One region of the Nocardioides zeicaulis genome, then DNA from elsewhere that is predicted to be linked to it. Evidence: predicted binding sites of a transcription regulator. Region 1 holds the regulator's gene; each other region holds the start of a gene.
The links. The regulator LexA, encoded in region 1, represses DNA repair genes until DNA is damaged. The targets are predictions, from matches to a motif close to TCGAACANNTGTTCGA.
Positions count from the first base shown of each region.

Region 1 (7,080 bases):
GGGGCGGCCCCGTAGGGTTCTCTGGTGCCCGAGACCGCCACCGCCGCCAGCCCCGTCACCGAGGTCCTGGCGAAGGCCGTCACCGCGCTCGGCGGGCAGCAGCGCGACGGCCAGGTGCAGATGGCCACCGAGGTCGCCGAGGCGATGGAGGAGGGCCGCCACCTCCTCGTGCAGGCCGGCACCGGCACCGGCAAGTCCCTCGGGTACCTCGTGCCTGCGCTCCTCCACGACAAGCGGGTCGTGGTCGCCACGGCGACCCTCGCGCTGCAGCACCAGCTCGTCGAGCGGGACCTGCCGCGGCTGGTCGAGGCGGTCAAGGACGTCCCCGGCATCGACACCTCCTACGCCGTGCTCAAGGGCCGTTCCAACTACGCCTGCCTCCACCGCGTCCGCGCCGGCGTTCCCGACGACCAGGGCACCCTCGTCGACGTGCCGATGGGCTCGATGGCCGAGAAGGTCCTCGAGCTGCGGCAGTGGGCTGAGGACGAGTCCGAGGCCGGCGGCAGCGGCGAGCGTGACAACGCCCCGCGCCACACCGACCGCGAGTGGCGCCAGGTCTCGGTCAACCACCGCGAGTGCCTCGGCGCGACCAAGTGCCCGTTCGGCCAGGAGTGCTTCGCCGAGCTCGCCAAGGAGAAGGCCCAGCGCAGCCACCTGATCGTCACCAACCACTCCCTCCTCGCGATCGACGCGATCGAGGACGTGCCGATGATCCCCGACTACGACACGGTCGTGATCGACGAGGCCCACGAGCTGGTCGCCCGCGTCACCCAGGCGGCCACCGACGAGCTCGGCGCCGGTGACGTCGAGCGGGCCGCGCGCCGCGCCAGCCGCTGGGCCGACGACGCCGGGGGCGACCCGGCCGGAGACCTCGAGGACGCCGCCGGCCAGCTCGCGGAGGCGTTCGCGGCCCTGCCGGCCGGTCGCATCGACATGGTCCCGCCACAGCTCTCCGACGCGCTCGTCGCGGTCCGTGACGCCGCCCGCGCGACCCTGTCGGCGTTCCCGCGCGAGTCGGGCAAGGAGGGCAAGGACGGCGACGCCGACGCCGGGCGCACCCAGGCCAAGGGCATGGTGCAGGAGGTCTTCGTCAACGCCGAGCGGATGGCGGCCGGCTCGGACCGCGACGTGCTGTGGCTCGGCGAGGCCCGCGACCGGTTCCCGGCCCGGCTCCACGTCGCGCCGCTCCAAGTGTGGGGGCAGATGCGCGACAAGCTGCTCACCGACAAGACCGTCGTCTTCGCGAGCGCGACGCTGATGCTCGGCGGCGAGTTCGGCGCGGTCGCCACCTCGCTGGGCCTCAAGCCCACCGAGCGGCTCGGGCACCAAGTCGCCACCACCGACGCCGAGGGCGCGCTGCCGTGGAAGGGCATCGACGTCGGTTCGCCGTTCGACTACGGCCAGCAGTCCATCCTCTACGTCGCCCGCCACCTGCCCCAGCCCGGCCGCGACGGGCTCGGGCCGGCCCAGCTCGACGAGATCTGCGACCTCGTCGACGCGCTCGACGGCCGCACCCTCGGCCTGTTCTCCTCGCGTCGCGCGGCGGAGGCGGCGGCGGAGGCCGTACGCCAGCGGCTGCCGCACCTCACCACCCTCGCGCAGGGCGACGCCCAGCTGCCCGAGCTCGCCAAGCAGTTCGTCGAGGACCCCCACACCTGCCTGTTCGGCACGCTGTCGCTGTGGCAGGGCCTCGACGTGCCCGGCGACACCTGCCAGCTGGTCATCATCGACCGTATCCCGTTCCCGCGGCCCGACGACCCGCTCATGTCGGCGCGCGCGAAGGCCGCCGACGACCGTGGCGGCAACGGTTTCATGGAGGTCTCCGCGACCCACGCCGGGCTGCTGATGGCGCAGGGCGCCGGCCGGCTGATCCGCACCACCACCGACCGCGGCGTCGTCGCCGTCCTCGACCCGCGCCTCGAGACCGCCCGCTACGGCCGGTTCCTCAAGGCGTCGCTGCCGCCGATGTGGTCGACCACCGACCCGGCGCTGGTGCGCCAGGCGCTGAAGCGGCTCGGCGCCGGCTGAGCCGGGTCAGAGCACGGCGACCAGGAGCAGCACCACGGCCACCACGGCCAGACCCCACGCCATCGCCACCCGCGTGGAGCGGTCGTCGGCGCGCGCGATGGCGTCGGGGCGGGGTGCGGCGGGGACGTACGCCGCGCCGGTGTCGGGCGCGGCGACCTCGGGCGGTACGCCGCTCGCCTGCGCGCGCAGCGCGACGACCGCCTGGTCGAGCCAGTCGTCGACGTCGCCCATCGCGTAGCCCTCGCGCAGCCGCACCGGCGTGAACCGGACGTCGCGCACCTGCTCGGCCGTCATGGCCGGGCCTTCCTGGGCGAGCGCGGCGAGGACCCGGTCGACGAGGTCGTCCACCTCGCCGACGTCGTAGCCCTCGGTGAGCTTGGTGGTGGCGAAGCGGGGCTGGGCGAGCGTCATGGCGGGCTCCGGTCTACGGGCGGTCGGGGTCGTAGCCGAAGAGCTGGTAGTCACGGCGGTACATCGTGGTCACCAGCGCGCGGAGCTCGTCGGAGACCCGGCGGTCCTGCCCGCCGGGCGCGGTCTGGTTCCGCGGGGCGGTCGGCACGGTCGGCGCGCCGATGCGCTCGCACACCTCGGCGAAGTCGCGGTCGAAGGTCTCCAGGCGCCCGACGAAGTCGACCCGGTTGAGATCGATCATCCGGCTCTGCAGGGTGAGGTGCTGGTCGGTGCCGGGAACCGCCGACAGGTCCTGCGCGGCGGTCCAGCGGGCGAACTCCTCGACCGTCTGCATCCGGGCGTGCGTCGCGTCGTCGAAGGAGTAGTAGTTGGCTCCGACGACCTTGTCGCGCCACGCCGAGACGAACCGGTCGAGCGGGTCGCGCACGAAGGCGAAGGTGAAGTAGTCGGTGAAGCTGGCCAGGGGGTACCTGACCCGCATCGCGTGGTCCACGTCCAGGCTCACGCCATGGCTCTCGCAGTGGTGGCGGATGGTCCGGGTCGCCACCTTCGCCACGCGGTACCAGACGAACCGGTGGCTGTGGCTCACCGTGAGGTTGTACGCCAGCGGGCTGAGCCACGCCGACGCCTCCCCGGCGAGCCCCAGCCGGTCGAGCTCGGCCTCGCCCGGCGGAGTGAGCCGGCGCCGGTTGCCCGGACGGGTGCGGAACACCTCGGGGGACGGGGTCGCGCCGGCGTGCTCGAACATCGCCGCGAGGCTACACCGGGCGCCGGGGTGCGAGGAGCTCCGGCGACGAGCCTCGAGACCCCGTCAGCCGAACGGGATCCGGCCGCGCAGCACCTCGGGGTCGTCGAGCGGCGCGTCACGCGTCTCCCTGATGACCTCGCGAGCCTGGTCGGTGCTGTCCCAGACGTTCCACAGCAGCACACCGCGCACGGAGCCCTGCTTCAGGTAGTAGACGACGCCGGTGCCGAGCTGGCCGTCCTTCCAGTCCTCCACCATGTCGAGGTCGGACTTCGTCTCGCCGACCGCCTCGTAGCCGGCGTCGAAGATGTCGGACCAGAAGATCGGGGTGTACTCGTAGGCCTCGCCGGCGCCGGCCATCACCTTGCCGGCGTGCTCGCCGGACTTCTCGGCCTGGTCGACGTGCTCGACGCGGCGTCGGCCGAGGAGGGCGTCGGGGTACGACGCCACGTCGCCCGCGGCGTACACGTCCTCCGCGCTGGTGCGCAGGTGCTCGTCGACGACGACGCCGTTGTCGACCTCGAGCCCGGCAGCCTCGGCGAGCCCGGTGCGCGGCTGCACGCCGACGCCGACCACGGCTGCGTCGCCGACCACCTCGGTGCCGTCGTCGAGCCGGATCCGCACGCCGTCGCCGGTGTCCTCGCCGGCGCTCACCGAGCCGTGCACCACCGTCACGCCGCGGTCGGTGAACGCCTTGGTGAGGCTGGCCGCGAGCGCACGGGGGAACATCTGCTCCTGCACGTCCTCGAGGTCGAGCACGAGGGTGACGGAGACGTCGTTCTGCACGAGGGCCGAGGCGATCTCCGAACCGATGTAGCCGCCGCCGACCACGACGACGTGGCTGTCGGGGCCGGCGAGGGTGCGCAGCCGCTGGTAGTCGGCGGCGGTGCGGTAGTAGAGGACGCGCGGGCCGGGCTGGAGGTCGAGCGTGCGCGGCTCGGCACCGGTGGCCAGCAGCAGCTTGCCGTAGGTGACGGTCGTGCCGTCGGCGAGGCGTACGGCGTGGGCACCGGGGTCGATCGCGCTGACCGTCGTGTCGGTGAGGAGGTCGACCGCGTCGTCGTCCTCGAGGTCGCCGGAGAGCCACGAGTCGTCGAGGCTCTTCTCGGCGTCGAGCCAGAGGGCCTTCGACAGGTCGGGTCGGTAGACCGGCCTGTCGGGCTCGGAGCCGAGGACCGCGACCGTGCCGGAGGGGTCCTGGCTGCGGATCCCCTTCACGGCGCTCGTGGCGGCGACGCCGGCGCCGACGACGACGTAGTCGTAGGACTCCTGGACCTGGCTCATGCGGGCTCCTCGCGATGGGTGGTCCCGCCATCGTGTCCGCTCGGTGCACCACAATCAACGGCCCTCCGCCCCGCAGGGTGGAGGGCCGTCGGAAGGCCGGGCGAGGAGTGCCTCAGAGGCTGCGCAGGACCGCCGTGACGACACCAAGAATGGTCGCGTTGTCGCCGGGGATCGGGTCGTACGCGCTGTTGTGCGGGAGCAGCCAGACGTGGCCGTCCTTGCGCTGGAACGTCTTCACGGTCGCCTCGCCCTCGATCATCGCCGCAACGATCTGTCCGTTGGTGGCCGTCTGCTCCTGCCGGATCACGACGTAGTCGCCGTTGCAGATCGCGGCGTCGATCATCGAGTCGCCGGACACCTCCAGGAGGAAGAGCGTGCCGTCACCGACGAGCTGCTTGGGCAGCGGGAAGACGTCGGAGACCTGCTCCTCGGCGAGGATCGGGCCACCGGCGGCGATGCGGCCCACGAGTGGGATGTTGACCGCGGTGGGGGAGACGTCGCCGATCCCGGTCTCGTCGACGCTCGACTCGTCGGCGCTCGAGATCGAGCGGCGCGCCGCCATCACCTCGGGCAGGAACACCTCGAGCGCGCGGGGCCGGTTGGGGTCGCGCTTGAGGAAGCCCTTGCCCTCGAGCACGCGCAGCTGGTGGGCCACGCTGGAGGACGACGTGAGCCCGACCGCCTGGCCGATCTCGCGCATCGAGGGCGGGTAGCCCTTCGTCTCGATCGAGTCCTTGATCGTGGCCAGCACGCGCTGCTGGCGCGGGGTCAGGCCGGTGGCGTCCGGCGGGCCGTCGGGCATCTCGATGACGTTCTTGTCGTCCTGCTTGGCCATCTGGCTCAGTCCTCCCGGCACGGTGTCCTGCTGACGTGCTGCTGGTGTGCTGCTGGTGTCGTGCTCCGTCCACCCGGAGCAGTGGGGCCACCGTAGCGCCGCGGACGCCCGCGGATCAAACACCTGTTCGAACCCGCGTGTCGCTACGGTCGGCCGCATGGCGAGCGTGGGCACGACGAGCTGTGTGGTAACGGGTGGGGCGCGTGGGATCGGGCGGGCGATCGCCGAGCGGATGGTCGCCCGCGGTCACCGGGTCGTGGTCACCGACGTCTCCGAGGCGGTCACCGCGACCGCAGAAGAGATCGGAGCGGCCGGGCTGGTCCACGACGTGCGAGACCCCGACGCGCACCGGGCGGTGGCCGCCGAGGCTGCGCGCCACGCCCCGCTGGCGGCCTGGTTCAACAACGCCGGGGTCGGCGACGACGGGACGCTCGTCGCGCTGACCGACGAGCAGGTGCGCCGCCTGGTCGAGGTCAACCTCCTCGGCACCATGTGGGGCACCCGCGCGGCGCTCGACGCGTTCGGGCCCGCCGGAGGTGACGTCGTCAACGTCGCCTCGCTCGCCGGCCTCACCCCGGCCCCCGGCTACAGCGTGTAGCAGCGACGAAGGCGGGCGTGGTGTCGCTGAGCTCCTCGGTCAACGCCGAGGCGCCCCGCGGGGTCCGGGTGCACGCGCTGTGCCCTGACGGCGCCGACACCGCGATGCTCGCCGCGCAGGACCCCGACGGGATGGGAGCCCAGCTGGTGCACTCGGGCGGCCCGATCCTCACCGTCGACCAGGTCGCGACGGCCGCGGTCGCCCTCCTCGGTTCGCGGCGGGTGGTGCGGACCGTGCCGGGCTGGCGCGGGGGAGTGGCGCGGGCTGCCGCGCTCACACCCGGCGCGGCGCCGCACGTCGTGGGGCTGTTCGCGGCCCAGGGGCGGCGGTCGATGCGTCGGCGCTGAGCCGCCTTCGGGGCCGTCGAACATTTGTTCGCCCAGGTCCTTGATCTGTTCGAACACCTGCTCTATCGTCGTACACACGTTCGATCGAACGTCTGAGCGAGACCGACCCACTGTCGGTGGTCATCACTAGACATTCCTTCGACCGAGACACCCGGCTGATCTTCCCCAGGAGGCCACGATGAGCACCCTCAGCCTTTCCCCCGCTTTCACCGCCACGTCCGCCCGTCGCTCGGCGGTGCGGCTCACCCGGCGCGGCCGGCTCGTGGTCTTCCTGACCTCGCTGTTCCTGGTCCTCGGGGTGGCGGTCATGCTCGCCGGCGGCGCCGTCGGCACCGACTCGGCGGGCCAGCAGGTCCCGACCGAGGTCGTCACCGTCGCCCCGGGCGACACCCTCTGGGACATCGCCAGCGACATCTCCACCGACGGCGACGTCCGCTCCGCGATGGATCAGATCGAGCGGCTCAACGCCCTCGAGTCCGCCAGCCTCTCGGCTGGCCAGAAGCTCCGCGTCCCGGTCGTCACCGACTGACGCGCGAGGCCTCCATCAGCCGCTTCGACCCCGGCTGGTGGAACCAAGGGGAAGACCGAGGGGCGGGCCACCAGGCCCGCCCCTCGGCGCATGTCGGGAGCAGGTTGAGCGAGTCGATCTCCGATGTGTCGGCTACGCAGCTTGCCGGGCTGCCGTGGTGAGGGTGGCGGCATACGACACGGGCCGGCCTCCTCCGGGTGTCGTCTGCCGCCACCCTGGTCGCGGTTGTCCACAGATCGGCTCCTGGGACTGTTTCTCGGCAGCTCCGGATGGGTAGTTTCACCGGTGCTGACGTTGTCTCGG
Region 1 covers NZ_JBHLXH010000001.1:1,311,648-1,318,727, reverse strand. The annotation lists gene ACFFJG_RS06505 (ATP-dependent DNA helicase) at 22-2,028, shown strand; gene ACFFJG_RS06500 (DivIVA domain-containing protein) at 2,035-2,439, opposite strand; gene ACFFJG_RS06495 (sulfotransferase family protein) at 2,453-3,187, opposite strand; gene ACFFJG_RS06490 (NAD(P)/FAD-dependent oxidoreductase) at 3,251-4,468, opposite strand; gene lexA (transcriptional repressor LexA) at 4,581-5,303, opposite strand; gene ACFFJG_RS06480 (SDR family oxidoreductase) at 5,461-5,901, shown strand; gene ACFFJG_RS06475 (SDR family oxidoreductase) at 5,919-6,248, shown strand; gene ACFFJG_RS06470 (LysM peptidoglycan-binding domain-containing protein) at 6,427-6,777, shown strand.

Region 2 (7,080 bases), on a different contig from region 1:
GGGTCAGGGTGCCTGTCCTCGGTCTCCGGTGCCGCGGCGTGGTGCTCGCGCAGCACGGCGGCGAGGCGGAGCGCAGCCGGGATGCCGAGGACCGGGAGTGCGCTCAGGCCGAACGCGACCGCCCAGCCGAGCCGGTCGGCGATCCACGGACCGGCCGGCAGCAGCACGAGGTTCGGCAGGGCGACCGCGAGGCCGTACGCCCCGATCGCCTCGCCGCGGCGATCCGGGTCCACCAGCGCGGCCGCCGCGGCGCTCCCGGTGACCGTGAGCACGCCGAACCCGACGCCCCGCGCCGCCGACAGGACGAGCACCGGCGCGAGCGCGTCGCCCAGCGACATCAGGACGCCCGGGGCGCCGAGCAGCGCGAGCCCTGCCGCGAGCACCGGTCCCCACCCGAACCGCTGCAGTGCCCGCGGCACCAGCAGCTGGGTGAGCACCGTCGCGAGCAGCAGGACGCCGTTGACGAGCCCCGCGCCCGCCGTCCCCGCTCCGCCGCCGACGACCCACAGCGGGGCGACCGGGAGGAGCAGCGCGTAGCCCGAGAACCCGGCGCACGTCATCACCGCCAGGGGCACCATGCCCGGCTCTCGCCAGATGGAGGCGCGTGCCGCACGAGGTCCCACGGGGACGAACGTAGACGAGGGGCCCCGGCGCCCGGCGCACGCCCCGCGCACCTAGCCTGACGGGATGCGGATCGTGCTGCTCGGCGACAGCCACCTCGCACGCGTGCGTCGCGACCTCGCCCTCGTCGGACCCGACGTCCACAACGCCGCGGTGGGTGGCGCGACCTCCCACGACCTCGCCGTCTGCCGCGACCTCGACGTGCACGTCGTCCACGCCGAGCAGGTGGTCGCGCCGCTCGGCGCCGGCGCCTTCGTCGACGACGGGCTCCACCTCACCGGCGACGCGTACCGGCTGCTGCTGCCGGCGATCGCCGCGGGCGTGCGCGCGGCAGGGTGATGCGGCGCGGCGCCCCGTGGACGCAGCGAGATGCCCGACCGAAATCTGCAGGATGCGCGAGCGGCTGCCGATCAGGCCAGGCGTGACCAGTGTCGTCGACTCCCCCGTCCGTGCCCGCCTGCGGCTGCGCTCCATCCGCGTCCGGCTCGTCCTGACCGTGCTCGCGGTGGTGACGGCCATCCTCGTCCCGCTGACGCTGGTCTCGACCGTTCGCACGTCGGACCTCGCCACGGATGACGCGCAGGAGTACACCCGTGCCCTGGCGTCCGGGGAGGCCGTCAAGGTCGACCTGCAGATCACCGCGGCGTTGGACACGGTGCGTACGCTGGCCTCGACGTTCGAGTCCCTGCACGCCAGCGGGGACGCGACCCGGCCGGAGCTCACCCGCATCCTGCGCGCCACCCTCGACCAGCACCCCGAGTTCCTCGGGGTCTCGACCGGCTGGGAGCCCGACGCCTTCGACGGCGAGGATGCCCGCTTCGCCAACACCCCGGGGAACGACCAGACCGGCCGCTTCATCCCGTACTGGTACCGGGACGACGCGGGCCTGCACCTCACCCCGCTCACCGACTACGACACCCCAGGAGTCGGTGACTGGTACCTGGTGCCGAAGAAGACCGGCAAGGAGACCGTCGTCGACCCGTACTCCTACGAGATCAACGGCGAGCAGGTCCTCATGACCACCGCGGTGGCTCCGATCATGATCGACGGCGCGTTCGCCGGCGTGGTGACGGCCGACTTCGGGCTCGACGCCCTCAGCGAGGGCATCGCCGACGTGCGCCCGTACGACACCGGCTACGCCGCCCTGCTGAGCGGTTCGGGCGTCGTGGTGGCGCACCCGGACAGCGACCAGGCCGGCACGTCGGTCACGGGCGCGACCCTCCAGCGGGTGGAGGAGGCGGCTTCCTCCGACAGGAGCGTCGTCGTGACCCGGGACGACCCCTACCTCCACGACGAGGCGATCACGGTCTACCAGCCCGTCGAGCTCGGCACCGAGTCGACGTGGGTGCTGGCCGTGTCGGCACCGTCGAGCAGCGTCCTGCAGGAGGCGCACTCCCTGCGGAGGCTGTTCCTGCTCCTGGGCCTGCTCGGGCTCCTCGTCGCCGCCGGCCTCGCGTGGCTCACCGCGCGATCGGTGACCCGACCGATCATCGGGCTGCGCAACCGTCTCGCGGAGATCGCCAGCGGAGACGGCGACCTCACCCAGCGCGTCGACGAGACGCGCGCCGACGAGATCGGCGAGCTCGGAGCCCAGTTCAACCGGTTCACCGACAAGATCGCCGAGCTCGTCGTCAGGATCCAGGAGCGTGCTGGCTCCCTCAGCGCCTCGGCCGGACAGCTCTCCCAGGTGAGCGAGCGGTTGAGCGAGGGCGCCAGGCAGACGGCCGAGGAGACGGGCGAGGCGTCGGCGAACGTCGGCGAGGTCTCCCACAGCGTCTCCAGCGTCGCCGCAGGTGCCGAGCAGATGGGTGCCTCGATCCGCGAGATCTCCGCCAGCGCCTCCGACGCGGCAGCCTTCGGCGGACGGGCCGTCGAGCAGGCCCGGCAGACGGAGCGGACCGTCACCCGCCTCGGCGAGGCCTCGCAGCAGATCGGCGAGATGGTCAAGGTGATCAACTCGATCGCCGACCAGACCAACCTCCTCGCCCTCAACGCCACGATCGAGGCAGCGCGCGCCGGGGACGCCGGCAAGGGCTTCGCCGTCGTGGCCGGCGAGGTCAAGGACCTGGCGCAGGAGACCGCCCGGGCGACCGAGCGCATCGTCGGCATCGTCACCGACCTGCAGAGCGAGACCCGCCAGGCGGTCGGTGCGATCGGCGACATCACGGCGACGATCGACCAGGTCAACCACTTCCAGACGACCATCGCCGCAGCGGTGGAGGAGCAGTCGGCGACGTCGAACGAGATGAGCCGGGGCGCCGCTCACGCCGCCAGCCGGGCCGGTGACATCGACCGGGTCGTCTCGCGCGTCGCCGCCGGCACGGAGGCGACCACCCGCAGCAGCGCCGAGACCGGGCAGGCCGCGCACGAGATCGCCGCGATGGCGGCGGACCTCAACGAGCTCGCCGGCACCTTTCGCGTCTCGACGCACTGACCGCACCGCGTCTGGGCATCACCGTGTGCATCCGTCATTGACCTTGGTGACCGCCCACCATATAATCGAACAGATGATCGAGCGCAAGCTCGGGCCCTCCGGATAGCCACGCACCAGGCTGTACACACCTCACGACACAGGCCGTTCCCCGTTGTCGACGCGCCCTCCGGGCGCAGTGAGGCCTGGTCCCGTGAGTGCCCTGCCGGCTGATGAACCCTGGCACGTGCCCGGTGTCACGGCTGCGCCGTCACCGGACGGGCCGTCGCCACGTGTGGCGGCGGTGCTGGGGCGGCTGGGCGAGGTGCTCGACGAGCTGGGTGAGGTGTCCCCCGGCCTGGTGTCCGACGCCGACGTGGTGACGTTGCTCGACGCGGCCACCGTCGCAGCAGGTCGCGTGGCCGCGGTCCAGGCACTGACGGCGGGCGAGGCGGACCGACGTCGGCTGGGTGACCGGGTCGGGGCGCGGCACACCCACCACTGGTGGGCGGACCGCAGCCAGCTGACCCGCGCCGAGGCCGGGCGACTGACCGGTCTCGGGCAGTCGCTGACCGTGCCGGAGCACGCCGCGGTCGCCGCGGCCCTCGCGGTCGGCACCCTGCGCGCCGAGCAGGCCCGTGTGATCGTCGAGGCGGTCGACGCGCTCCCGGACGGCGTCGACGACGTGCTGCGAGCTCGCGCCGAGCAGGCGATGCTCGGGTTCGCCCGCCAGCACGACGCCCGCGGCCTGCGGCGAATCGGGAAGCGGATCCTCGACACGCTGGCCCCCGAGGTGAGCGAGGCCCACGAGGCCGCGACCCTCGAGGCCGAGGAGCGCCGCGCCGCCGAGGTCGTGGCCCTCACGATGGTCGACGACGGCGAGGGCCGCTGCCACGGCCGGTTCACCATCCCCTCCCACGTGGGCGCGATCTTGCGCCGAGCGCTCCTCGCGCTCGCCAACCCGGCCCGTCACCCCCACGGCGAGCCTCGGAGGCCGACCCGCCGCCGGATGGGCGAGGCGTTCGTCGAGTACGTCGAGCGCTACCCGATCGACGCCACCCCGCAGACCGCAGGTGTGGACGTCACCGTGGTGGTCACCATGACCCTCGAGCAGCTCCTCGGCAAGCACGCCACCGCCCTCCTCGACGACGGCACCCGCATGTCTGCTGCCCAGGCCCGTCGGCTCGCGTGCGAGGCCGGGATCATCCCCGCCGTCCTCGGCGCCGACGGACAGGTCCTCGACCTCGGCCGCGCTAGACGACTGTTCTCCAAGGCGCAGCGCCTCGCGCTCGCCCTCCGGGACCGCGGCTGCACCGCGAGAGGGTGCGAGACCACCGCGGCCGGCTGCCACGCCCACCACGACGACCCCTGGTCACGCGGTGGCGCGACCGATCTCGCCAACGGCCGGTTGCTCTGCCCTCACCACCACCGCCTCGCCCACGACCCCCGCTACGCCAGGACCCTCCACGCCGACAACCGGGTCACCTTCACCATGCGGACGTGACGGTCACCGGTCGACCACCTCGAGCGGCCCCTCGTCGGAGGTGGGAGGTTCAAACACCGCGAAGTACTCCCGCGCCGACTCCTCGGTGAGCGGCCAGTCGTCCGGGCCCCTGCCGTGCCGGTCGCCGACCCGGCTCACGATGGTGGCCAGGCTCGTCGCGACGTGCACGGTCTCGGGCACGACGTCGTGGGGTGCGAGCAGCGCGCGGTACTCCTCGCGCTGCCGCCTGAACCAGAAGCCGAAGTCGAGCACGACGTCGTCGTCCGCCGCGACGTGCCGCAGCAGCCGCTCCTTCAGGTCGGCGGCGACCTCGGCTACCACGTCAGCCGACGGGATCGTCGTGATGCCGCGGTCCCAGAGCTCGACCTCGAACGACAGGCGCGTCCAGCCCTCACGCTCGAGGCGCTTGGCGTACGTCGTCTTGCCGGCGCCACCGGGTCCGCACATCATCACGACCCGGGCTCGTCGTGCTCCGTCCACCACGGAGCGACGATACGTCCGCGCGTCCAGGTCCACGCACGAGCGTGTCCGGGTGGAGACTGACGCCATGGACACGGGGGTGCCGCCGACGGACGACCCGACAACCCTGGTCGAGGCTCGCTGGGTCGTCGCCTTCCGAGGGACACGTCCGCATGCGCGGGTGTACGGCAGTGTGCTGGGTCCGTCCGTGCTCGTGCCCGGGCCGGAGGACGAGCCGTGGCAGGTGCTTCTCATGGGTCCCGACAGCGCACCGGCGTCCGCCGTCGTCCGCGCGATCTCCTGGCCGTCGAACCCACTGGGCCGCTTCGGACTGGTCGATCCCGGCGCACTCGCGCTGGGACGGTCGGACGACAGACGCATGCTGGTCGTGCCGACAGGTCCGACGACCTATCTGCCGTGGACCTGGACGCGGCACGCCGGCGCAGGCCTCGACGCGCCCCTTTTCGACGCATTGGTGGACGAAGTGGCCGCGCTCAGCAGCGGGGCGGACACGGCGGACATCCGCGCCGTCCTCCTCGCGGACTCGGCGGACGGCGACCCGCTGCGCGGGCTGGTGGCCCTGCTCGGGCTGCCGGTGACAGCGGCGGACGTCCTCGAGGTCGCCGAGGCCGACGTGTCCCGCCTCGGCGAGGCGCTGCTCCCGGCGGACGGACGGCGCCACATCAAGGCGCTGATGGAGGCCACGAGCGCGACGCACGGCGACCTGTGGGCGGAGATCGCAGCAGGCATCCACCCCGGGTCCCGGCGCAACCCGCTCGCCTCGTTCTTCGGGGCCATGTGGATGGTCCTCGGGACCGCGCTCGGCCTCGTCGGGGCGCTGGGCCTGGTCGTGGGCAACAGCACGGGGGCCTCGGTGCTCGGCGTGGAGTCCCCGCTGGCCTGGGTCGCGATGGCCGTCGCCCTGGTGTGGTTCGGTCGACGGCGGTGGCGCGGCGCACGCGCGACCCCGCCAGGTTGACGACGCGTCCGACCGACCGCGGCCTCAACCCAGGTAGGCCGTCATGCGGATCGAGATCCGCAGACCCGGCACCTCCGGCCCGAGGCGGGCGGCATGGCGGGCGGGAGGATCGGTCGGGAACCACCGGGCGTACTCCTCGTTCATCCCGGCGAAGTCGGCCGGGTCCGAGAGCAGCACGCCGACCTCGACCACGTCGTCGAGCGAGCCGCCGGCCTCGCGGAGGATCGCCTCGCAGTTCGCCAGCGCCTGCGCGGTCTGGCTCTGGACGGTGTCCCCCGCCATCCGGCCCGTCGCCGGGTCGAGGCCCGTGGTGCCCGACACGAACACGAACGACCCTGCGCGAACAGCCTGGCTGAACAGCGGCGAGCCGGGCGCGCCCGTCGCCCTCACGACCTCCCGTGGCATGTCACCACCTCCGGGACCGATGCTCCCACCGGCCGGTGGCCACGACCAGCCCCGGAGACGGCGAACGGCCGCGCCCCGGGGTCCCGGGAGGCGGCCGTCCGGCAGCGGTGCGGCTCAGTCGGTGAGGCTCAGTCGTCGTCGCGGGCGTCGGGGTCGGGGCCGCGGGTGATGTGCATGGCGGCCTCCTCGGCCGAGGCGCCGGCGCCGTCGATGCCGACGTCGGTGGCCAGCTCCTGCTTGTCGGTGTCCTCACCGAGTCCCTCGTCGGGCTGGACCAGGCGCCCGGCACGCTCGTCGGCCTCGTCGAGGCCGAGCTCCTCGTCGAGGGCGTTCTCGTCCTCGTGGTCGGAGTCGTCGTCCTCCTCGGCGTAGGGGTCGATGTCGGGCTCCTCCTCGGCCAGCTTCTCGTCGAGGGACTCCCCCTGCAGCCGCTCGGCCTCGGTCGGGTAGTCGTCGTAGCCCTTCGGGGCGCGGTCCGGCGGGGAGTAGCCACGGTCGAGCACGTCGTCGACGTCGCCGTCGGCCAGGGTGTCCTCGGGCTGCAGCTGGTCCTCGTCGTCGATCGACATGTCGAGGTAGGTCTCGCGATCCTCAGTCATGCCTACAGACCTACCGGACCCCACAGGCCGGGACAAGGGCCGGACGGGTGGGCCCGGGTGGCGGGGTCAGCCGAGCTCGCGCTCCAGCGCGTCGGTGAGCAGC
Region 2 covers NZ_JBHLXH010000002.1:501,523-508,602, forward strand. The annotation lists gene ACFFJG_RS16965 (MFS transporter) at 1-623, opposite strand, end outside; gene ACFFJG_RS16970 (hypothetical protein) at 688-960, shown strand; gene ACFFJG_RS16975 (methyl-accepting chemotaxis protein) at 1,043-3,055, shown strand; gene ACFFJG_RS16980 (HNH endonuclease signature motif containing protein) at 3,336-4,535, shown strand; gene ACFFJG_RS16985 (P-loop nucleotide/nucleoside kinase family protein) at 4,539-5,018, opposite strand; gene ACFFJG_RS16990 (hypothetical protein) at 5,470-5,973, shown strand; gene ACFFJG_RS16995 (RidA family protein) at 5,998-6,378, opposite strand; gene ACFFJG_RS17000 (DUF5709 domain-containing protein) at 6,507-6,977, opposite strand; gene ACFFJG_RS17005 (DEAD/DEAH box helicase) at 7,044-7,080, opposite strand, start outside.
Region 2: the regulator LexA is predicted to act here: its motif matches at 3,121-3,136, upstream of ACFFJG_RS16980 (HNH endonuclease signature motif containing protein).

Region 3 (7,080 bases), on a different contig from region 1:
CGGTCCAGCCCTTGGGGGTCACCAGCAGCACCATCGGCCACGGACGCCGGTCCAGGTCGCCGTCCTCGCGAGCGGCGCGCCAGGTCTCCCGGATCATGTCGTGGGCCTCGTCGAGGGCCGCAGCCATCTGCCGGTGCACGTCGGCCGGGTCGTCGCCCTCGACGGTGATCACGTGGTGGCCGTAGCCGCGCAGCAGGCTCTCCAGCTCCTCGCGGTGGATGCGTGCCGGGATCGTGGGGTTCGCGATCTTCCACCCGTTGAGGTTGAGCACGGGCAGCACGGCGCCGTCGTGCACCGGGTCGACCAGCTTGTTGGCGTGCCAGCTGGCTGCGAGCGGGCCGGTCTCGAACTCGCCGTCACCGACGATCGCGGTGACGACGAGGTCCGGGTTGTCCATGGCGGCGCCATAGGCGTGCGACAGGACGTAGCCGAGCTCGCCGCCCTCGTGGATCGAGCCCGGGGTCTCGGGCGCGACGTGGCTCGGGATGCCGCCGGGGAAGGAGAACTGGCGGAACAGCCGGGCCATGCCGTCGCGGTCGTGCCCGATGGCCGGGTAGACCTCGGAGTAGGTGCCCTCCAGCCAGGCGTTCGCCACCGCTGCCGGGCCGCCGTGCCCGGGGCCGCACAGCAGGATCGCGTCGACGTCGCGCTCGCGGATGAGGCGGTTCAGGTGCGTCCACACGAGGTTGATGGCCGGCGTGGTCCCCCAGTGGCCGAGCAGGCGGGGCTTGATGTCCTCGCGCTCGAGTGGTCGTTCGAGGAGGGGGTTGCCGAGCAGGTAGATCTGCCCGACGGAGAGGTAGTTGGCTGCACGGAACCACTGGTCGAGCCGGTGGACCTGGTCGTCGGTGAGCGTCGCCATGCACCCTTCGTACCCGATGGAGGCGTCCCTGTGCAGGGGTCGTTGGTCCCCTGGGGCTCGGGTCAGCCGACCTCGGCGACCGGGGCCACCACGTGGTGCACGAGCTCGACCAGCTCGGCGAGCTTGAAGGGCTTGGACAGGACCTCGTCGGCCCCCGCCTCCAGCGACGCGGCGACGTGGTCGCCGCCGACGTGGCCGCTGACGACGATGATCGCGCCGTCGTAGCCGTCGCCGCGGAGCAGCTGGGTGGCCTCGAGCCCGTCCATGTCCGGCAGGCCGCGGTCCATCACGACGACGTGGACCTCGTGCTGGGCGAGCATGGTGCGTCCCTCGCCACCGGTGGCAGCCGCGACGACGCCGAAGCCGGCCCGCTTGAGGGTCAGCTCCATCACGTGGACGAGGTCGGGCTCGTCCTCGACGATCAACACGGTGGTGGGCATGTTGAAAACCTAACGACAAGATCCACAGGACGTTAACAAAAGCGTGAAGATGGCCCGATCTGACTAGACAGCACGTCCGGGTGACCCAGAGGTGCCGCCCACGCGCGCGGAGGCCTCAGTCGTCGCCCGGCCGGCCGGCGGCGTACCACTGCGCCAGACCCGCCAGCCCGGTGGCGTAGCGACCGAGGTCGGTGACCTCGCCGTGGTCGGTGACCACGGCGAGCAGCTCGGCCAGCGCCTCGTCGCCCCGGCCGAGCTCCTGGAGGGTGAGCGCGCGGAACACCCGCACCGACTCCGAGGCGGGGAACTCGCGCCGGGCGCGGTCGAGCACGTCCAACGACGCCTCGAGGTCGCCGAGCCAGCGCAACGTGCTGCCGTACTGGCACAGGCACCGGCGCAGCGGCTCCCCCGACAGACCGAGCCGCAGGGCCTCCTCGTAGAGGCCCCGGGCGGTGGCCTCGTCGCCGGCCGTGTCGTGGGCACCGGCGACCTCGTAGGTCAGGACGGGGTGCCCGGGGTGCTGGGCGAGCAGGTCCTCGAAGTACGCCACCGTCGGCGCCATGTCGTCGCGGTCGCGGCGCGCGTAGCCGAGGGCGATCGCGGCCTCGAGCTCGGGGGTCGTCTCACTCACGGCGGGAATGCTAGGCGGGCGCACCGACACCACCGCCTGGCCACGCGCGGGTGGTCGACCTCGTCGGGATCGGGATCGGGTGGACGCCACTGGTCGCCCTGCTCCTGCGCGGCATCCTGTCGGTGCCGTGGATGGTGGTGGCGTTCCTCGACCAGACCCGGTCGCGGTGACCGTGACAGGGGTGGTGACGCTCCGGTCCGGTGTCAGCGCGGGACCGGGGCGGCGGGGACCGGACGCAGGGGCAGCGTCGCCTCGAAGGTGCTCCCCCGCCCGGGCTCGCTGGTCACCTGCAGCGTCCCGCCCATCGCCTCGGCGAGCCGGCGCGCGATGGTCAGCCCCAGCCCGGAGCCCTCGTAGGGCCGGGTCGTCGACCCGTCGACCTGGGTGAAGGACTCGAAGACCGCCTCGAGCCGGTCGGCCGGGATCCCGATCCCGGTGTCGGACACGCTGAAGACGATCTCGGGGCGCTCGGGGGAGGTGCGCACGGTCGCGACCCGCAGGGCGATGCTCCCCGAGGGGGTGAACTTGAAGGCGTTGTCGAGCAGGTTGCCCAGCACCTGCTGGAGCCGTACGACGTCGCCCACCACCTGGCACGGCACGCCCGCGTCGCGGTGCCACGACAGCCCGACGCCCGACCTGTCGGCCACCGACCGGTAGTCGTCGAGCAGGTCGTCGAGCATGCGGTGCAGGTCGAAGGGCTGCTCGTCCACGTGGAGGCGACCGGCCTCGATGGCGGAGAAGTCGAGGACGTCCTCGACCAGGGCGCGCAGACGGGTGCTGGCACGGTCCATGCGCTCGACGAGGAAGCGCTGGTCGTCGTCGAGGGTGGTGTCGCGCACCATGTCGAGCGACCCCACCAGGGTGGTGAGCGGGGTGCGGAACTCGTGGCTCATCGTGGCCACGAAGAGCGACTTGGCCAGGGACGCCTCCAAGGCAGCGTCGCGGGCCGCGACCAGCTCGCGCACGTGCCGTTCCTCCGACGACATGAGCAGGGCGGTGCGGACCAGGGCGAGTGCCACCAGGAGGACCGAGCCGAGCGCGAGGGCCCACGGGTGGCTCTCGGCGTGGAGCATGTCGCTGCTCACCTCGAGGGCCGACGGGACGAGCAGCGGGACGACGGCGATGCCGAGCGAGGCCCGCCACCCCCGGACCTTCTCCTGCAGCACGTCGAGCCCGGTGTCCCCGACGGCGCCGAGGTTGGGGTCGGGGTGGGAGCGCCACGCCGACCTGGCCATGAGGACCGGTGCCACCATCCACCCGGCGTCGATGACGACCCGCCACAGGCCCTCGTAGGAGGTGACGAGGGAGCCGGTGTCGGAGAGGAGCCAGACGCTCACGCCGAGGGCGAAGGTGGTCCCGAGGGCGGACCGGGCGCGGGGGCTGAGCAGGGCGCGTGCCACGACCGCGAGCAGCACCGCGTCGAGGACGGGGTAGGACGCCCACACGACCTTGGCGAGCGGGCCGAGACCCTCCTGGCCGAGGATCGCACCGACGGCGAAGCGCCAGAACACCAGCACGCTGACCACGACGACCGTCAGCACGTCGACGACGAACGCCGGGTCGCGGCCACGGTCGGACCGGCTCCGCACGATGACCAGCCAGACGGCCCCGGCGAGCGCGACGTAGCTCGACATCCACATCGGGTCGGCCACCGTGACGTCGGTGGGGAGGCCGAGCCGGTCGAGCAGGTCCCAGGTGAAGTCCCCGAGGGCGGACAGCGAGATCCCGAGGGCGACGAGGCGGGGCACCGTCCGTCCGGCGCGGGGGCCGCGCTCGGCCCCGACCCAGGCGAGCACGGCGGCGCAGAGGAGCGTGCCGTCGTAGCAGACGCGGTCGACCCACCAGGTGTCGCTGACGGCGTAGCCGACGACCGCCGCCAGGAGGGCGAGGGACGCCGCGACGACGCCGAGGGACGGCCGGGGAGCGCGCGTCCGGGCGCCCGCGTCGTTCGTGCCCATCCCACCTCGCTCCGGTCTCGTGCTGAGGGTAAAGACTTCCACGGATCGACCATGGAGGAGTGACACTTCACCGCACAGGGGCCAACGTCCCGACCCCGGTGGGCCGCCCGGGCCATGCCGGAGTAGACACTTCTGGGGGGTGCACCACCCCTCCGGGCTGGCCCGGTCGGCTCGCTTGACTCGTTCGAACGCCTGTTCGATGATGGGGACATGTCCTCCGCCCGCTCGATCACGACGCTCGACCCGTCGCGGTCGGTGGTCGAGCAGCTGCGCGAGCGCGTGGCAGCGATGGAGCGCACGCCCGCCGGCGAGCCCGTCGCGACGCTGCCCGGCCTGGCCGGCGTCGTGCCGCTGCGGGCCGGGGCGACCTACGCGGTCGACTCCGCCTCGCTCGGGCTCGCGCTCGCCGCCGGCGCGTCGCGGGCCGGCGAGTGGGTGGGCTTCGCCGGGTGCGACGACTTCGGCGCCGAGGCCGCCGCCGAGCTCGGCGTCGAGCTGTCGCGCACCGTCGTGGTGCCCGACCCGGGCGAGCACTGGCTGGAGGTGACCGCGGCCCTCGTCGACGTGCTGCGGGTGGTCGTGCTGCGACCGCCGGCCCGGGTCGACGAGCGCACCGCCGGCATCCTCGACTCCCGCCTCCGCACCCGCTCGTCCGTGCTCGTCGTGCACGGCGCGTGGCCGCGGGTCGAGGCCCGGCTCAGCACCGCGACCTCCGGCTGGTTCGGCCCCACCTCCGGCACCGGCGTGCTCCAGGAGCGCCGGGCCCGCGTGCTGGTCCACCGAGGCGCCCGCCCGCCCCAGCACGTCGACCTCTCCTGGCCGGGGGTGCACCTCCTCGACCGCCCGTCCGTGGCTGCCGGCCGGGTCCGTGACGTCAGGGACGTCAGGGACGTCAGGGAGGCCCGTCGTGCCTCCGGGTGAACCTGCGGCCGGTCGACATGTCGGCAGGTCCTCGCGATGAGGGTGATGGTGCTGTGGTGCCCCGACTGGTCGGTGGTCGCCGCCCTCGACGAGGCCGGCCGGTCGCTGCGGGCGCCCGCCGCCGTCCTGGCCGCCAACGTCGTGGAGGTGTGCAACGGCCCCGCGCGCACCGAGGGCGTCCGCCGGGGGCAGCGCCGGCGCGACGCCCAGTCGCGCTGTCCCGAGCTGCTGCTCCTGACGGCCAACCCCGACCGTGACGCCCGCGCCTTCGAGCCGGTGCTGGCCACCGTGGAGGACCTGCGTCCCGGGGTGGCGGCGCTGCGGCCCGGGCTGCTCGCCGTCCGCGCCCCCGGGAGCTGGTACGGCTCGGAGGAGGAGGCCGCCGCCACGACCTGCCAGGCCGTGGTCGAGACCGGCGTCTGGGACGTCCGGATCGGCATCGCCGACGACCTGTTCACCGCCGAGCAGGCCGCCCGCACCGCCGACGTGCAGTCATGGGCCGTCGTCCCGGAGGGCGGGTCCCCTGCCTTCCTGCGTCGCCTGCCCGTGCAGGTCCTGGCCGACGACGGGCCCCGCGGGCGCGAGCTCGTCGGGCTGCTCCAGCGCCTCGGGCTGCACACGCTCGGCGACCTGGCCGACCTGCCGGGCGATGCCGTCGAGCACCGCCTCGGCGCCTACGGCGCGACCGTCCGACGCCGGGCACGGGGCGAGGACCGTGCCCTGTTCGCGGCCCGGACCCCGCCGCCCGAGCTCGAGGCCGAGGTGCCCTTCGAGCCGGCCCTGGAGTCGGTCGAGGCGATCACCTTCAGCGTCCGCACCACCGCCGAGCGCTTCGTCGAGCGTCTCGCCCACCACCAGCTCGTCGCGACGGCCGTGCGCGTGGAGGCCGAGTCCGAGGGCGTGGTCTGCTCCTCGCGCGCGTGGCTGCACCCGCGCCACTTCACCGCCCGCGACCTCGTCGACCGGGTCCACTGGCAGCTGCAGTCCGCCGGCACCGTCGAGGGGGTCGCCGGGGCGCTGCGGGCCCGGAAGGCCTCCGGCGCGGTCCGGGAGCCGATCGACCGGGTGCGCTTCGTCCCCGAGGTCGTCGAGCCCGCGGCCGCCCACGGCGAGGCGCTGTGGGGCACCGCCTCCGACGACCTGGTCGAGCGGGGCGTGGCCCGCGTGCAGGGCATGGTCGGCTTCGAGGCGGTGCGCCGCCCCGTCCTGCAGGGCGGGCGCAGCCCCGCCGCCCGCCAGGCCCTGGTCCCGTGGGGCGAGCGCCCGGTCGACCTGCGCCCCCGCGACCGGCCCTGGCCCGGACGTGTGCCGGGGCCAGCGCCGGTCCGGGTGTTCGCCACTCCCCCGGCCGCCGAGGTGGTCGACGCGTCCGGGCACCTGGTCGTGGTCACCGACCGCGGCGTCGTCAGCGGGGAGCCCTGCCGGTTCCGGGTGTCCGGCGGCGTCCTGCCGTGGCAGCCGGTGACCGCGTGGACCGGTCCCTGGCCGACCGACGAGGGCTGGTGGTCCGGGGGCAGCGGCCCCACCGCCAGGTTCCAGGTCGTCGGCGCCGACGGGCGCGCCTGGCTGCTGGTCCGCTCGCCCGAGGGCTGGTCGCTGGAGGCGGCCTATGACTGAGCACGCCCCTCGTCGCGGGGTGGGTGCCTGATGGGCTGGAACAACCCCGCCATGCACTGGAAGGAGCTCGAGCGCCGGCTCAGCGGCCTGCCCGGTGCCGACGACGCCCCCGTCTCGCGCCGCAAGCGCCCGGCTGCCGACACCACGCGGATCGAGCGACCGGCGCGGGTGACGCCCTACGCCGAGCTGCACTGCCACAGCCACTTCAGCTTCCTCGACGGGGCGAGCTCGCCCACGGAGCTGGTCGAGGAGGCCGTCCGGCTGGGGCTGCACGCCCTCGCGATCACCGACCACGACGGCTTCCACGGCGCACCGATGCTGGCCGAGGCCGCCGCTGCCCACGGCCTGCCCACCGTCTTCGGCGCCGAGCTGTCACTGGGCCTCGGCGGCCCGCAGAACGGCGTGCCCGACCCCGAGGGCAGCCACCTGCTGGTGCTCGCCCGCGGGGTCGAGGGCTACCACCGCCTCGCAGCGGCCATGACCGAGGCGCACCTGCGCGGCGACGAGAAGGGTCGTCCGGTCTACGACCTCGACGAGCTCGGCGCGCAGGGCCGCGGCCACTGGGTGGTGCTCACCGGCTGCCGCAAGGGCCTGGTGCCGCAGGCGCTGGCCGACGGGGGCGAGGCGGCCGCCTCGGAGGCCCTCGACCGC
Region 3 covers NZ_JBHLXH010000002.1:174,566-181,645, forward strand. The annotation lists gene ACFFJG_RS15355 (phosphoketolase family protein) at 1-862, opposite strand, end outside; gene ACFFJG_RS15360 (response regulator transcription factor) at 925-1,302, opposite strand; gene ACFFJG_RS15365 (tetratricopeptide repeat protein) at 1,418-1,933, opposite strand; gene ACFFJG_RS15370 (sensor histidine kinase) at 2,137-3,891, opposite strand; gene imuA' (DnaE2-dependent mutagenesis accessory factor ImuA') at 4,102-4,812, shown strand; gene ACFFJG_RS15380 (Y-family DNA polymerase) at 4,849-6,429, shown strand; gene ACFFJG_RS15385 (error-prone DNA polymerase) at 6,460-7,080, shown strand, end outside.
Region 3: the regulator LexA is predicted to act here: its motif matches at 4,076-4,091, upstream of imuA' (DnaE2-dependent mutagenesis accessory factor ImuA').

Region 4 (7,080 bases), on a different contig from region 1:
CAGCACGTCCTCGTAGTGCGAGCGGTCGAAGACGCCGATGAACCCTGCCGGCGGCAGGCCCTTCTCCACGCGCCAGAGGAAGTCGTGGGCCCGCTCCTCCTCGGTCGGCGCCTTGAACGAGGTGATCCGCACGCCCTGGGGGTCCACCAGGCCGATGGTGTGGCGCAGCACCCCACCCTTGCCGCTGGTGTCCATGCCCTGCAGGACCAGCAGCACCCGCTGCTCGGAGCCCACGGTGCACTGGGCCCACAGCCGCTCCTGGAGGTCGGACAGCTCGTCGCCCATCGCGAACAGCGTGTCCTTGCCCTCGCTCTTCGAGCCGTCGAAGCCCGGGGCGACATCGGTCTCGATCGTGGTCAGGTCCACTGGACCGGCGGGCAGCCGGAGGGCCTCGGTGATGGCGGACGTCGTCATGGGCACATCATGGCCCACCGGCCCGCGCCGCCTCAGTGCGCCAGGCCGTCGCCGACCACCGGCGGCAGCACCGACCACGGGAAGTCGATCCACCGGTCGGTCGTGCGCCAGGAGTAGTCGGGGGTGATGACCGAGTGGGGCTTTTCGTAGATGACCACCGTCCGCGCCTCCGCGACGTGTCCCTCGCAGAAGTCGTGGACCAGCTCGAGGGTGCGTCCGGTGTCGGCCACGTCGTCGGCGACCAGCACCTTCAGCCCGGACAGGTCGATCGCCGCGGGCGTCGGCGGCAGCATGATCGGGACGTCCAGGCGCTGGTCGACCCCGGTGTAGAACTCGACGTTGACCACCGACAGGTTCTTCACCGCCAGGGCGTAGCCGAGTCCCATGCCCAGCGCGAGGCCGCCCCGGGCGATCGACAGGATCATGTCGGGCGCGAACCCGGAGTCGGCCACGGCCTGGGCCAGCTCGCGGGTGGCGGTGCCGAACAGGTCGTAGGTGAGGACCTCACGCTCGTCGTTCACGCCGCCCATCCCACCAGAGGACGTCGAGCGGGCGGAAGGGGGGTGATCAGAGGTCGGGCGGCTCGAGGTCGTCGACGCCCTCGACGTCGGCCAGCGCCTCGCGCACGACGGCGAAGGCCAGGCCCGAGGAGTACCCCTTGCGTGCCAGCAGCCCGGCCAGCCGCCGGGTGGCGACCTGCGGCTCGAGACCGCGCATCGAGCGCAGCTTCTTGTCCACCAGCGCCCGGGCGGCAGCGCGCTGGTCGTCGTCGTCGATCTGCTCCAGCGCCTCGGCGGCGGCCTCGTCGGCGACGCCCTTGCGGCGCAGCTCCTGCCGGAGCGCGCGTGGCGCCAGCCCGCGGCTGCGGTGGCGGCTCTCGACCCACTGGCGGGCGAAGGCGGCGTCGTCGATCAGCCCCACCTCGGTGAACCGGTCGAGCAGGCCGGCGGCGATCTCGTCGGGCACGCCCCGCTTCGCCAGCTTGTCGGCGAGCTCCTGACGCGTGCGGGCCTGCCCGGTCAGGGTGTCGAGCAGGACCCTGCGGGCGACCGCCTCGGGGTCGGCCTCGACCTCCGCGGCGGCGGCCTCCGCGCGCGCGAGCTTCGCCGCCTCGCGCTCCTCCCAGGTGCGGTGGCGGGCGCGCCCACCGGCGCCACCCTTCTGGCGGCCGGAGCGGGCCGACCGACGGGGTCGACCCGGCTCCTCGTCGCCAGTGCTCCCGGCAGGGCCACCGGGCTGCCGCGACCCCGGCGCGGTCGGCGTGGACGGGGTCTCCCCCACCCATGCCTTCACGCCGAGGCCGACGTCACCGACCCAGTCGGGCGCCGGACGGCGCTCCTCAGAAGTCATCGACCCCGATGGGCTCGTCGCTCAGGCCGTCGGCGGGGGCGTCGACGACCGGCGTCACGCCGAGCTTCTCCAGGATCAGCTTCTCGATCTCGTTGGCGAGGTCGGGGTTGTCGCGCAGGAAGTTGCGCGAGTTCTCCTTGCCCTGGCCGAGCTGGTCGCCCTCGTAGGTGTACCAGGCGCCGGCCTTGCGGATCAGGCCCGCCTCGACGCCGACGTCGATCAGGCCGCCCTCGCGGCTGATCCCCTTGCCGTACATGATGTCGAACTCGGCCTGCTTGAACGGCGGGGCGACCTTGTTCTTGACGACCTTGACGCGGGTGCGGTTGCCGACCATGTCGGTGCCGTCCTTGAGCGTCTCGATGCGGCGCACGTCGAGGCGCACCGAGGAGTAGAACTTCAGCGCGCGACCACCGGTCGTGGTCTCGGGCGAGCCGAACATCACGCCGATCTTCTCGCGCAGCTGGTTGATGAAGATGGCCGTGGTGCCGGCGTTGTTGAGGGCACCGGTCATCTTGCGCAGCGCCTGGCTCATCAGGCGGGCCTGGAGGCCGACGTGGCTGTCGCCCATCTCGCCCTCGATCTCGGCCCGGGGCACGAGCGCGGCCACCGAGTCGATTACGATCAGCGACAGCGCGCCGGAGCGGATCAGCATGTCGGCGATCTCGAGCGCCTGCTCACCGGAGTCGGGCTGGGAGACGAGCAGGGCGTCGGTGTCGACACCGAGGGCCTTCGCGTACTCCGGGTCGAGCGCGTGCTCGGCGTCGATGAAGGCGACGATGCCGCCGGCCGCCTGGGCGTTGGCCACCGCGTGGAGGGCGACCGTCGTCTTTCCGGAGGACTCCGGACCGTAGATCTCCACCACGCGACCGCGCGGGAGACCGCCGAGGCCGAGCGCCACGTCGAGGGCGATCGACCCCGTGGGGATCACCTCCAGCGGTGCACGCGTCTCGTCGCCCAGTCGCATGACCGAGCCCTTGCCGAACTGCTTCTCCACCTGGGCGAGGGCGGCGTCGAGGGCCTTCTCGCGATCTGCACCAGCCATGGCTGTGTCCCGTTCTAGTCGTCGTGTGAGGTGAGGTACGTCTGCGACGCTAGGGCGAGCCACCGACAGTCCCTGATCAGGACCGCCACGGCTGTGGACAACCTCGCCCCTCGTCGTACCTGTGGATGCACAGTAGCCCGAACAGGTGTTCGACGCGCGCTCCGCGTCGGCGTGTCGCGGCGCATCTGCCCCGACCGGCCGTCGCGGTCACCGCTCGCTGTCGGGCAGCTCGAGCTGGCGGTGCACGGCGGCCCACACCTGCTTGGGCGGCACGCCGGCGTCGAGCGCCTCCTGCGTGGTGCGGCCGTCGAGGTCGCGCAGGACGGTCAGCTCGGCCCACGTGCGGGAGTAGGCGGGTCCGAGCGCGTCGTCGAGCCGGGCCCAGAACTCGGTGTGCCTCATGCCGACACCCCATCACGGACCGCCGACACCTCGAGCCACGACTCCCCCCGCGAGCCCGGGACGCCCGAGCGCAGCCCCTCGACGGACCAGCCCGACCCGGCGACCACCCGCCGCAGGTCGTCGGCGCGCCAGTAGGTGAAGTGGCGTGGCCGGGTGACCGACCCGTGCGTCGACCATCCCTCGCCGTCACCCTCCTTCCACGACGCGCGCAGCAGGCCCCCCGGTCGCACGACCTTCGCGAGGCGGGCCAGCACGACCGGCAGGTCGTCGCGGCGGACGTGCAGCAGCGAGGCGTTGGCCCACACGGCGTCCCACGGTCCGTCGGGCGAGGAGAGGTCGTCCGCCAGCGGGTCGAGCAGGTCGCACACGTGTCCCTGCTGGCGCAGCAGCGCCACGAAGCCGGGGGTCACGTCGGTGCGGCGCACCACCAGCCCGGCCTGCTCCAGCAGGAGCGCGTCCCGGCCGCCACCGGAACCCACCTCCAGCACGCGCGCGCCGGCGCCGAGGCGCGCGGCGAACGCCGCGAGGTCCGCCCGGACCGCCTCCGGCACGGGGGGCGAGGCCTCGGCGTACGCGACGGCGTCGAGGTCGTAGGCGTGGACCGTGCGGTCGAGAGCCTCGTCCCTCACCGCACGCCCACGTCGCGGAGGTGGTGGACCACGTCGTGCAGGTGGTACGCGCCGAGCGAGGCCACGGTGAAGCGGTCGCCGTTGGAGCGCACACCGGGCCGGTCCTTCGTCGCGTCCGTGACGGAGGCGTAGACCTCGGCGACGTGACCCGCCGCCTCGACGAGCGCGGCCGACACGGCGGCCGGGTCCTGGTTGCCGTAGTCCGCCGCGACGGCCGTCGCGTCCTGGTCCCAGTTGGCGAAGGTCGGCTCGTCCTCCTCGAGCATCGAGCGCAGCCGCTCGGCGAAGAGGACGTGCACGTCGCGCACGTGGCAGCCGTACTCCAGCGCGGACCAGACGTCCGGCTCGGGACGTTCTGCGACATCGCCGCGCTCCAGCACCCGGGCCCACGTCGTCGCGGTGTCGTGGAGCAGGTCGGGGAGGTCGTCGAGGCGCTGGGCGGAGGCATCGAAGCCGCAGTCGGGGCAGGGACGCTCCAGCACCCAGGTCCAGTCCTTGGTGTCGGGCACGATGCCGTCGGGGGTCGCGGTCATGCGCCTCATCCAACCCAGCGGCCGCCGGGGGCACAATGCGCGGCGTGGACATCCGCCGCGCACTTCCTGCCGACCTCCCCGCCGTCGCCGCGATCTACGAGCGCGAGGCGCGCGAGGGGCACGCCACCTTCGACGTCGAGGGACGCCCCTTGGAGGCATGGCGCGAGAGGCTCGTCTCCGACGACCACTTCCTCGTCGCCGACCGCGACGGCGTCGTCGTCGGCTACGCGACGTCCGGCCCCTACCGGCCCAAGCCCGCCTACGGACGCACCCGCGAGACCACCGTCTACGTCGCTGCGGGCCACCAGGGCCTCGGCACCGGGCGCCGGCTGTACGACGCCCTCCTCGCGTTGCTCGCCGAGGACGGCGTCCACGTCGTGGTGGCCGCCGTCGCCCAGCCCAACGACGCCAGCATGGCGCTGCACCGCGCGTGCGGCTTCGAGGTCGTCGGGACGATGCGCGAGGTGGGGCGCAAGCACGACCGCTGGGTCGACCTGGTCTGGCTCCAGAGGCTGCTGGGCTGAGCGCCCGCGGTCAGGCCAGGCCGAGCTCGCGGGTGGACACCTCGCGCATCTCGACCTTGCGCACCTTGCCGGTCACGGTCAACGGGAACTCCTCGACCACCATGACGTAGCGCGGGATCTTGTAGTGCGCCAGCTTCCCGGTGGCGAAGGCGCGCACGCCGTCGGCGTCGAGCGGTGCGGCCCCGGGGCGCATCCGCAGCCAGGCGCAGAGCTCCTCGCCGTACTTCTCGTCGGGGACGCCCACGACCTGCACGTCCTCGATGTCGGGGTGGGTGTAGAGGAACTCCTCGATCTCGCGCGGGTAGATGTTCTCCCCGCCGCGGATCACCATGTCCTTGATCCGCCCGGTGATCCGGACGTAGCCGTCGTCGTCCATGACGCCCAGGTCGCCGGTGTGCATCCAGCCGTCGGCGTCGATCGCCTCGCGAGTCTTCTCCTCGTCGTCCCAGTAGCCCAGCATCACGGAGTAGCCACGCGTGCAGAACTCGCCCGCCTCGCCGCGCGGCAGCGTGTCGCCGGTGACCGGGTCGACGATGCGGATCTCGAGGTGCGGGCACACGCGGCCCACCGTGCCGACCTTGCGCTCGAGGGAGTCGTCGCGGCGGGTGTGCGTCGAGACGGGCGACGTCTCGGTCATGCCGTAGGCGATCGTCATCTCGTCGATGCCCGCGCTGATGAGCTTCTTCATCATCTCCTCGGGGCAGGGTGAGCCGGCCATGATGCCGGTGCGCACCGACGTCAGGTCGTAGGAGGCGAAGTCGGGCAGCGCCCACTCGGCGATGAACATCGTCGGCACGCCGTAGAGCGAGGTGCACCGCTCGTCGGCGGTCGCCCGGAGGGTGAGGGCGGGGTCGAAGCCGGGCGCCGGGATCACCATGGTGGCGCCGTGCGTGGAGCAGGCGAGGTTGCCCATGACCATGCCGAAGCAGTGGTAGAAGGGCACCGGGATGCAGACCCGGTCGACCTCGGTGTAGCCGCACACCTCCCCGACGAGGTAGCCGTTGTTGAGGATGTTGCGGTGGCTGAGGGTGGCGCCCTTCGGGAAGCCGGTCGTGCCGGAGGTGTACTGGATGTTGATCGGGTCGGTCGGGCTCAGCGAGGCCGCCCGCTCGGCCAGGTCGTCCGCGGTGACGTCGTCGCCGTCGGCGAGCAGCCCGCCCCAGCTCTCCTCGTCGTCGAGGTGCACGACGCGCTGGAGCGCGTGCAGGTCGGCCCGGGTCTCCTCGATCATCGCCCGGTAGTCGCTGGTGCGGAACGAGGAGGCGCTCACCACCAGCCGCATGCCCGACTGGTTGGCGACGTAGGCCAGCTCGTGCGTGCGGTAGGCCGGGTTGACGTTGACCAGGACCGCCCCGATGCGGGCGGTCGCGAACTGCACGAGCGTCCACTCGGCGCTGTTGGGGCCCCAGATGCCCACCCGGTCGCCCTTCGCCACCCCGGCACCCATCAGCCCGCGGGCCAGCCGGTCGACGTCGGCGTCGAGCTCGGCCCACGTCCAGCGCCGCCCGGTGGCGCACTCCACGAGCGCCTCCCGGTCCCCGTGGGCGGCGACGGTGCGCGCGAGGTTCGCGCCGATCGTCTCCTCGAGCAGCGCGGGGCTGGCCTCTCCCTGGGCGTAGGACTCCATGCCCGGCAACCTAGGACGACCGTCGCGGCGTTGGCCAGTGGTTGGTCCGGACGTGCGGCCGTCCGTCGGGCGCGCGGGTGGCGTGCGGGCTCGGACACGTGTCCGACAACGTGCCCTCGCGCGACCGGGGAAGGGGCGACATGTCGGACACGTGTGTGCTCGATGCCGGCGCCCGCGGCGACGGCGTCAGGAAGGCCACTCATCTGCCGCGATCAGTCCAACCGGACCTGCCGTCGGGGTGCTCGGGCGGTGCGCATCTGCCCTTCGTCGCGCACGTGCGGCGAATGTCGTCCCAATCCGACGGCTGGCCGGGCCAAGACCGCCGCACGTGCGCAGGCCGGGAGCTACATCTGCGCAATGACGAGCGTCCGGGTCTGCCGCGACCAGGGCGTCGGGACGAGTGCGGAATCCGTGACGCACCTGGTACGTCACCGGCACCGCACTCGTCGTGGGCACGCAGTCATCCTCGCCCACCACTCGGCGGACGGAGCCGGGAACGCACTCAGCCTCCGCTACGTCAGGTCAGGTGAGCAACAACCGGTCGAGCCGGCGGCGTACG
Region 4 covers NZ_JBHLXH010000002.1:11,430-18,509, forward strand. The annotation lists gene ACFFJG_RS14610 (PPK2 family polyphosphate kinase) at 1-414, opposite strand, end outside; gene ACFFJG_RS14615 (phosphoribosyltransferase) at 447-935, opposite strand; gene ACFFJG_RS14620 (regulatory protein RecX) at 982-1,764, opposite strand; gene recA (recombinase RecA) at 1,754-2,806, opposite strand; gene ACFFJG_RS14630 (DUF3046 domain-containing protein) at 3,014-3,208, opposite strand; gene ACFFJG_RS14635 (class I SAM-dependent methyltransferase) at 3,205-3,837, opposite strand; gene ACFFJG_RS14640 (DinB family protein) at 3,834-4,370, opposite strand; gene ACFFJG_RS14645 (GNAT family N-acetyltransferase) at 4,415-4,894, shown strand; gene ACFFJG_RS14650 (AMP-binding protein) at 4,905-6,521, opposite strand; gene ACFFJG_RS14655 (ABC transporter permease) at 7,044-7,080, opposite strand, start outside.
Region 4: the regulator LexA is predicted to act here: its motif matches at 2,944-2,959, upstream of recA (recombinase RecA).